DNA from 2 places in the Pseudomonas sp. L5B5 genome. Region 2 is predicted to be linked to the other one. Evidence: predicted binding sites of a transcription regulator. Region 2 holds the regulator's gene; the other holds the start of a gene.
What was found. The regulator sigma-54, encoded in region 2, starts transcription at its own class of promoters, with help from an activator protein. The targets are predictions, from matches to a motif close to ANTGGCATNNANNTTGCTNT.
Positions count from the first base shown of each region.

Region 1: a site for sigma-54 is predicted at 2,470-2,489, ahead of flgB (flagellar basal body rod protein FlgB). Genes of this name have one in related genera too.

Region 1 covers NZ_CP084742.1:5,958,576-5,962,741, forward strand. The annotation lists gene flgA (flagellar basal body P-ring formation chaperone FlgA) at 1-398, opposite strand, end outside; gene LGQ10_RS27485 (chemotaxis protein CheV) at 474-1,406, shown strand; gene cheR (protein-glutamate O-methyltransferase CheR) at 1,450-2,277, shown strand; gene flgB (flagellar basal body rod protein FlgB) at 2,533-2,940, shown strand; gene flgC (flagellar basal body rod protein FlgC) at 2,944-3,387, shown strand; gene flgD (flagellar hook assembly protein FlgD) at 3,403-4,131, shown strand; gene flgE (flagellar hook protein FlgE) at 4,161-4,166, shown strand, end outside.
Region 2 covers NZ_CP084742.1:3,143,215-3,147,380, reverse strand. The annotation lists gene rapZ (RNase adapter RapZ) at 1-322, opposite strand, end outside; gene ptsN (PTS IIA-like nitrogen regulatory protein PtsN) at 325-789, opposite strand; gene hpf (ribosome hibernation-promoting factor, HPF/YfiA family) at 802-1,107, opposite strand; gene LGQ10_RS14475 (RNA polymerase factor sigma-54) at 1,266-2,759, opposite strand; gene lptB (LPS export ABC transporter ATP-binding protein) at 2,941-3,666, opposite strand; gene lptA (lipopolysaccharide transport periplasmic protein LptA) at 3,666-4,166, opposite strand, start outside.

The DNA of each region.
Region 1 (4,166 bases), 2.8 Mb from region 2:
CTGGTGACTACTTCGCGGAATAGCTTGACCTGGGCTGGCACGAACACCCCCCACGGCGAGGTGCCTTCGCAGCGGACCTTGACCGTCACTCGCCCCAGGGGCTGGGCCGGACTTTCCAGGCTGGCTGTCAATTCCTTGTCGCAGGCAGGCATGTGCATTCGTGGATCGAGCTGCTTGACCTCGATTTCATAGCGTCCTTCCGTTTGACTGGTTGCCAGGTAGTCTTCTACCGTGAATTCAAGAAACCCTTGAGTGACGCCGATAAGTAGATCAGGCAGGGTGACCGAATCAGCAACGGCAGGGCCGCCAGGGTTTAAAATGCACAGCATCGCAAGGGCGCAGAGCACTCTGCGGCCAGGTGATGTCAGGCGTCGAAAAAATGTCGTTTTGGCGTTCATAACAGTTAAAAAGCAAGCGCCGTGCCGTTTAGCGATGAGCGTGCGTCGGATCTTAAAGCTTTGGGGAGTCTGGGCATGGCTGGTGTAATGGATTCGGTAAACCAGCGCACGCAATTGGTTGGGCAGAATCGCCTGGAGCTGCTGCTGTTCCGTCTGGACGGCGGGCAGCTCTACGGGATCAACGTATTCAAGGTTCGCGAGGTGCTGCAATGCCCGAAGCTGACCCTGATGCCCAAATCCAATCCTGTCGTGTGTGGTGTCGCGAATATTCGAGGGGCGACCATTCCGATCCTGGATCTGGCAATGGCCACGGGGTCCGGCGGTTTGCAGGATCAGAGCAATCCGTTCGTCATCATCACTGAGTACAACACCAAGACCCAGGGTTTCCTGGTGCGCTCGGTGGAACGCATCGTCAACATGAACTGGGAAGAGATCCATCCGCCACCCAAGGGGACCGGGCGCGATCACTACCTCACGGCGGTGACCCGGGTGGACAGCCAGCTGGTCGAAATCATCGATGTGGAGAAAGTGCTGGCGGAAGTCGCGCCCACCTCCGAGTCGATTTCGGTCGGAGTGGTGGATGTCGAGACCCAGCACAAGGCCGTTTCCCTGCGGGTGCTGACCGTCGACGATTCGTCGGTGGCGCGCAAGCAGGTCACTCGCTGCCTGCAGACCGTGGGCGTTGAAGTGGTGGCGTTGAACGACGGCCGACAGGCGCTGGACTACCTGCGCAAGTTGGTTGACGAGGGCAAGAAGCCGGAAGAGGAATTCCTCATGATGATTTCCGACATCGAGATGCCCGAAATGGACGGTTACACCCTCACGGCCGAGATACGTAATGATCCACGCATGCAAAAGCTGCATATCATCCTGCATACTTCGTTGTCAGGGGTGTTCAATCAGGCGATGGTGAAGAAGGTCGGTGCCGATGACTTCCTTGCCAAGTTCCGTCCTGATGACCTGGCATCCCGGGTAGTCGACCGGATCAAAGCAGCAGACCACAGCTGAGGGCAGCGGCCCTTGGTGGACCTAGATTTAAGAGGCGGCAGCATTGTCTACGGGTAATTTGGATTTTGAACAGTTCCGGGTCTTCCTGGAAAAAGCCTGTGGTATTTTGCTCGGGGAAAACAAGCAATATCTGGTCTCGAGCCGTCTCAACAAACTGATGGAGCAGCAAGGTATAAAAACCTTGGGCGAGCTGGTCCAGCGTATCCAGACCCAGCCTCGCGGCGGTTTGCGCGAGATGGTGGTGGACGCCATGACGACCAACGAGACCTTGTGGTTCCGCGACACCTATCCTTTTGAGGTGTTGAAGAACAAGGTGCTTCCCGAAGCGATCAAGGCCAGTCCCAACCAGCGCTTGCGGATCTGGTCCGCGGCCTGTTCGTCGGGGCAGGAACCCTACTCGTTGTCGATGTCCATCGACGAGTTCGAGCGCAGCAACATGGGTCAGTTGAAGATGGGCGCGCAGATCGTTGCCACCGACCTGTCGGGGACCATGCTCAACAACTGCAAGACTGGCGAATACGACAGCCTGGCTATCGGTCGTGGCTTGTCGGCCGAGCGCCTGCAGCGTTATTTCGACCCCAAGGGGCCGGGCCGCTGGGTGGTCAAGGCGCCGATCAAGAACCGTGTCGAGTTCCGCTCGTTCAACCTGCTGGATAGCTACGCGAGCCTGGGCAAGTTCGATATGGTGTTCTGCCGCAACGTCCTGATCTATTTCTCGGCGGAGGTGAAGAAGGACATCCTGATGCGTATCCACAGCACCTTGAAGCCGGGTGGCTACCTGTTCCTGGGGGCATCCGAGGCGCTCAACGGTTTGCCGGACCTTTACCAGATGGTGCAGTGCAACCCGGGGATCATCTACCAGGCGAAATAACCTACGCTGATCGCTGCCGGTGATCGACACGAAAAGGAGGCCCTCGGGCCTCCTTTTTTCATGCCTGCCATTCATGCCGGAACGGCAGGGTGATTGCCGCTTTGCCGGCACTTCGCGGAAAACCATTGCCGCTTTTCTGGCATTTGCCGCCTTGCCGCTGCCCGCAAAGCCCCTGTTTACGGGGCTTTGCTATTTGGCACGCAGATTGCTTTGTTCAAGCCAACGAAAAATCAGGTCACCCAAAGGTTTCCCGAAATGAGCATCAGCTTCGATAAAGCGCTCGGTATCCACGAACAGGCACTTGGCTTTCGCGCCAAGCGTGCCGAAGTCCTGGCCAACAACATCACCAACGCCGACACCCCGAACTACAAGGCTCGGGACCTGGACTTTTCCGCTGTGCTCGCCGAGCAGAACGACAAGGCCAACAAGGGCACATTCGGCCTGAACCTGACCAATAACCGGCATATCGAAGCGCAAGGTGTGAGCAGTGGCGACGAATCGCTGCAATATCGCACCCCGATGCAGCCCTCGATCGACCAGAACACCGTGGATGCCCAGCTCGAGCAATCGAACTATGCGCAGAACGCGGTGGAATTCCAGGCCAGCTTCACGCTGCTCAACAGCAAATTCAAAGGGCTGGTTGCAGCCCTGCGCGGAGAGTAATCCATGTCCCTTGCCAGTGTTTTCAATATTGCCGGTAGTGGCATGAGCGCTCAGACCACCCGTCTGAATACCGTCGCCAGTAACATCGCCAACGCCGAGAGCGTCTCGTCGAGCATCGACCAGACCTACCGTGCACGCCATCCGGTGTTCGCCACCATGTTCCAGAATGCCCAGGGCGGTGACAGCGGCTCGCTGTTCCAGAACCAGGATGCAGCCGGCCAGGGTGTGCAGGTGCTGGGTGTCGTCGAGGATCAGAGCAATCTCGAGGCCCGCTACGAGCCCAACCATCCGGCCGCTGATGCCAAGGGTTATGTCTTTTACCCCAACGTCAACGTAGTGGAGGAGATGGCCGACATGATTTCCGCCAGTCGTTCGTTCCAGACCAACGCCGAGATGATGAACACCGCCAAGACCATGATGCAGAAGGTCCTGACCCTGGGTCAGTGATAAGGGGCGAATTCGATGAGCGTTACTGATACCACTACAGCCCCATCCCTCAAGGATGTGTTGGCCAATTCGTCGAAAAAGACGGCGAATACCAGTGCCGATGGCCTGGCTGCCGCAACCAACAGCGCTTCCGGCAAGAAGGCCCTGGGCAAGGATGCGTTCCTCAAATTGCTGGTGACCCAGCTGAAGAACCAGAACCCGCTGGATCCCCAGGACAACAGTGCGTTCGTGGCCCAGCTGGCACAGTTCTCGACTCTGGAAGGGATCACCACCCTCAATGATTCGGTGAACTCCATCACGGGCAACTACAAGTCGTCCCAGGCCTTGCAGGCGTCGTCCCTGGTAGGCCGTTCGGTGATCGTCCAGACCGGTAACACCCAGGTCGATACCGGCAAGAGCATGACCGGCTCGGTGAGCGTGCCGGCCAGTGTGAGCTCGGTCACCGTGACCATCACCGACAAGGACGGCAAGACCGTCAAGACCATCGACATGGGTAGCCAGAAAGCCGGCAGCGCCAGCTTCGTCTGGGACGGTACCAAGACTGACGGTACCAAGGCGGAACCGGGCAGCTATACGTTCAAGGCCAGCACCACCATCGATGGCAAGGGCATTGACCTGATCACTTACCTGCCGGCCACGGTCAACAGCGTCACCATCAGCCAGACCGGCGGTGAGCTGATGCTGAACCTGGCGGGCATGAGCAGTCCTATCGGGCTGTCCAAAGTACAAACCATTGGTATCTAGAGCCGACTAACCGGCACAAGGAGTGGAATATGTCT
Region 2 (4,166 bases):
GGCGCCGCCGGGTTTCAGAGAAGCGCTTGAGCAGGGTTTCTTCATCGGCGTCCAGATACAGCACGTCACACTGGATGTGCCGGCTGCGAACTTCTTCCAGCAGCTCCGGAAAGCGCGAGAGGTGGCTGGGCAGGTTACGAGCGTCGATGGAAACCGCCACCAGTGGCTGTGCCAGCTCGGTGTGGATCAACGCGCGTTCAGCCAGTTCGGGCAGCAGCCCTGCAGGCAGGTTGTCGATGCAGTAGTAGCCGTGATCCTCGAGAACATCGAGGGCAGTGCTTTTGCCTGAGCCGGAGCGGCCGCTGACGATGATCAAGCGCATGGTTACTGACCGTTCTGTTCGTCCAGCACGACCTGGTACAAGGCTTCGTTGCTGGTGGCGCTGCGCAGCCGGTCACGCACTTCCTTGCGATCGAGCATGCTGGCAATCTGCCGGAGCAGTTCCAGGTGCGCATCGGTGGCGGCTTCCGGGACCAGCAGGACAAACAGCAGGTCCACCGGAGCGCCGTCGATGGCGTCGAAATCGATCGGAGCGTCCAGATGCATCAGCGCGCTGATGGGGGACTCGCAGCCCTTGAGGCGGCAGTGGGGAATGGCGATACCGTTGCCGAAACCGGTGGAGCCGAGTTTCTCGCGGGCGATAAGGCTCTCGAAGACATCCTGCATCTCCAGATCAGGCACTTCACGGCTGATCAGGTTGGCAATTTGTTCGAGGGCGCGTTTTTTACTGCCGCCCGGCACGTTCACCAGGGAACGGCCGGGGGTCAGGATGCTTTCAAGTCGGATCATGGGAGGGGAGTATCAGCGACCCGTGCCTTGGAGAAGGTGGAGTTGCTTTTCCTTATGCTTTTTCAGTTGGCGGTCAAGCTTGTCCGTGAGCAGGTCGATTGCGGCATACATATCGTCATGTTCTGCATTGGCTACGACCTCCCCACCGTGGATGTGCAGGGTCGCCTCGATTTTCTGCTTCAGCTTCTCGACGGCCATGGTGACCTGCACATTGGTAATCTTGTCGAAATGGCGCTCCAACCGGTCGAGTTTTTCGCCGATGTAGACGCGCAGAGGTTCAGTCACTTCAAGTTGGTGTCCACTGATGTTGACTTGCATACAGCTTCTCCTTCGTTGCCAGTGCATAACGCGGCAGGCCGTTTTGCCTGCCACCTAGACTGTGCCTGAAACCTGCTGTACATCGATCCGGCTACCGTGCCGGATCATCGCTTGGCAGATTTCAAACACACTCCGAAACGCTTTGGCCTGCCCGGCGGCTACATCAACCGCTTGCGTTCGCTGGAAGGCGCGATCCCAAGGGATTCGCGGTACTTGGCGACGGTCCGGCGGGCTACCTGAATGCCTTGTGCCTCCAGTAAACCAGCGATCTTGCTGTCACTCAACGGCTTTTTCTGATTTTCCGCAGCCACCAGTTTTTTGATGATTGCGCGGATCGCCGTGGACGAGCATTCACCGCCTTCGGAGGTGCTGACGTGGCTCGAGAAAAAGTATTTCAGTTCATATATGCCCCGTGGGGTATGCATGAATTTTTGCGTGGTCACCCGGGAAATCGTCGATTCATGCATGCCTACTGCCTCGGCAATGTCATGCAGGACCAAGGGCTTCATCGCTTCGTCGCCGTACTCGAGGAAACCGCGTTGATGCTCGACGATCTGGGTGGCGACCTTCATCAGGGTTTCATTGCGGCTCTGCAGGCTCTTGATGAACCAGCGGGCCTCCTGCAACTGGTTTCGCATGAAGGTGTTGTCGGCGCTGGTATCGGCGCGACGCACGAACCCGGCGTACTGGGCGTTGACCCGCAGGCGTGGCACGGATTCCTGGTTCAGCTCCACCAGCCAGCGTTCATTGTCCTTGCGCACGATGACGTCCGGGACTACGTATTCGGCTTCGCTGGACTCGATCTGTGAGCCTGGGCGTGGGTTGAGGCTCTGCACCAGTTCGATGACCTGGCGCAGTTCATCTTCCTTGAGCTTCATGCGACGCATCAGCTGGCTGTAGTCGCGGCCGCCCAGCAGGTCGATGTAGTCGTTGACCAGGCGCTGGGCCTCTGCCAGCCATGGTGTGCTCGGCGGCAACTGGCGCAGTTGCAGCAGCAGGCACTCGCCCAGGTTGCGGGCGCCGATGCCGGCCGGCTCGAATTGCTGGATGCGGTGCAGCACGGCTTCGACTTCGTCCAGTTCAATGTCCAGATCGGGGTCGAAGGCTTCGAGAACCTCTTCCAGGGTCTCGTCCAGGTAACCCTGGTTGTTGATGCAGTCGATCAGGGTCACTGCGATCAGGCGGTCGGTATCCGACATGGGAGCCAGGTTCAGTTGCCAGAGCAGGTGGCTCTGCAGGCTCTCGCCAGCCGAGGTGCGAGTGGTGAAGTCCCACTCGTCGTCATCGCTGCTGGGCAGGCTACTGGCGCTGGTCTGGTAAACGTCTTCCCAGGCTGTATCCACCGGCAGTTCGTTGGGAATGCGTTCGCTCCACTCGCCTTCCTCGAGGTTATCCACCGTCGGGGCGGTTTCCTGGTAGGAGGGTTCCTGGATCTCGGTGTTGGGTTTGGACTCGGTGTTGTCGGCCAGGGGGTCGCTGTTGTCGAAGTCGTCGCCTTCTTCCTGGCGTTCGAGCATCGGATTGGACTCCAGAGCCTCCTGGATTTCCTGTTGCAGGTCCAGGGTCGACAGTTGGAGCAGGCGGATGGCCTGTTGCAGCTGAGGTGTCATCGTCAGCTGCTGGCCCATTCTCAGGACTAGCGATGGTTTCATGGCAGGGGCTTAACACCTTAATTGCCGGCGCACATGCGCCATCCACTACAGGGCGCCGAAGCGCCAAACATAAGCAAATTATATGCCTGAAACTGAAGTGTTTGCCTAGAGCGCTGTAACAATAAAATTTGTAGGGTTTAACGTTCCCGACGCCCTGGCAATGGGCCCAACACCTCAGCCCTTACAGGCGGAACTCATGGCCCAGGTAGACTTCCTTGACCAGTTCGTTGGCCAGGATGGTCGCGGAATCGCCTTCGGCGATCAGTTGTCCGTCGTTGACGATGTAAGCGGTCTCGCAGATGTCCAGGGTCTCGCGGACGTTGTGGTCGGTGATCAGGACGCCGATCCCCTTGGCCTTGAGGTGGTGGATGATCTGCTTGATGTCGCCGACCGAGATCGGGTCCACGCCGGCGAAAGGTTCATCCAGCAGGATGAACTTGGGGGCAGTGGCCAGGGCGCGGGCGATTTCCACGCGGCGGCGCTCGCCACCGGACAGGCTCATGCCGAGGTTGTCGCGGATGTGGTTGATGTGGAACTCCTGCAACAGGCTTTCCAGCTCCTGGCGACGGCCGGCCTTGTCGAGTTCCTTGCGGGTCTCGAGGATGGCCATGATGTTGTCGGCCACCGACAGCTTGCGGAAGATCGAGGCTTCCTGGGGCAGGTAGCCGATGCCGGCGCGAGCACGGCCGTGCATGGGCTGGTGGCTGACATCGAGGTCGTCGATCAGGACCCGGCCCTGGTCGGCCTGGACCAGGCCGACGATCATGTAGAAGCAGGTGGTCTTGCCGGCACCGTTGGGGCCGAGCAGGCCGACGATCTGGCCGCTGTCGATGGACAGGCTGACATCACGCACGACCTGGCGGCTCTTGTAGCTCTTGGCCAGGTGCTGGGCTTTGAGAGTTGCCATTACTGCGCCTTTTGCTCGTCGGTTTTCTTTTTCGGCTGGATGACCATGTCGATCCGCGGACGTGGCGCGGTTACCGCGCTGCCGTTGGCGCGGCCGGCGTTGGCCACTTGCTTGACGGTGTCGTAGACGATCTTCTCGCCTTCGGTGGTGTTGCCGTCGTTGATCACCTTGGCCTTGTCGATCAGCACGATGCGATTTTGCTGGGCATGGTACTGGATGGTCACGGCATAGGCCTGGACCGGCTTCGGATCGGTCTGCTTCTGCAGTTGTTCGAAGTAGGCCAGGTTGCCCACCGAGGTCACCACGTCGATTTCACCGGTCTTGGCCCGGGTGATCGTCACGGTGTTGCCAGTGATCTTCATCGAACCCTGGGTGATGATCACGTCGCCCTTGTAGGTGGCCACGCCGTTCTTGTCATCAAGCTGGGCGTCATCGGCCTGGATGCGGATCGGCTGTTGGCTATCGTTCGGCAGAGCCCAGGCGCTCACGCTTCCCAGTGC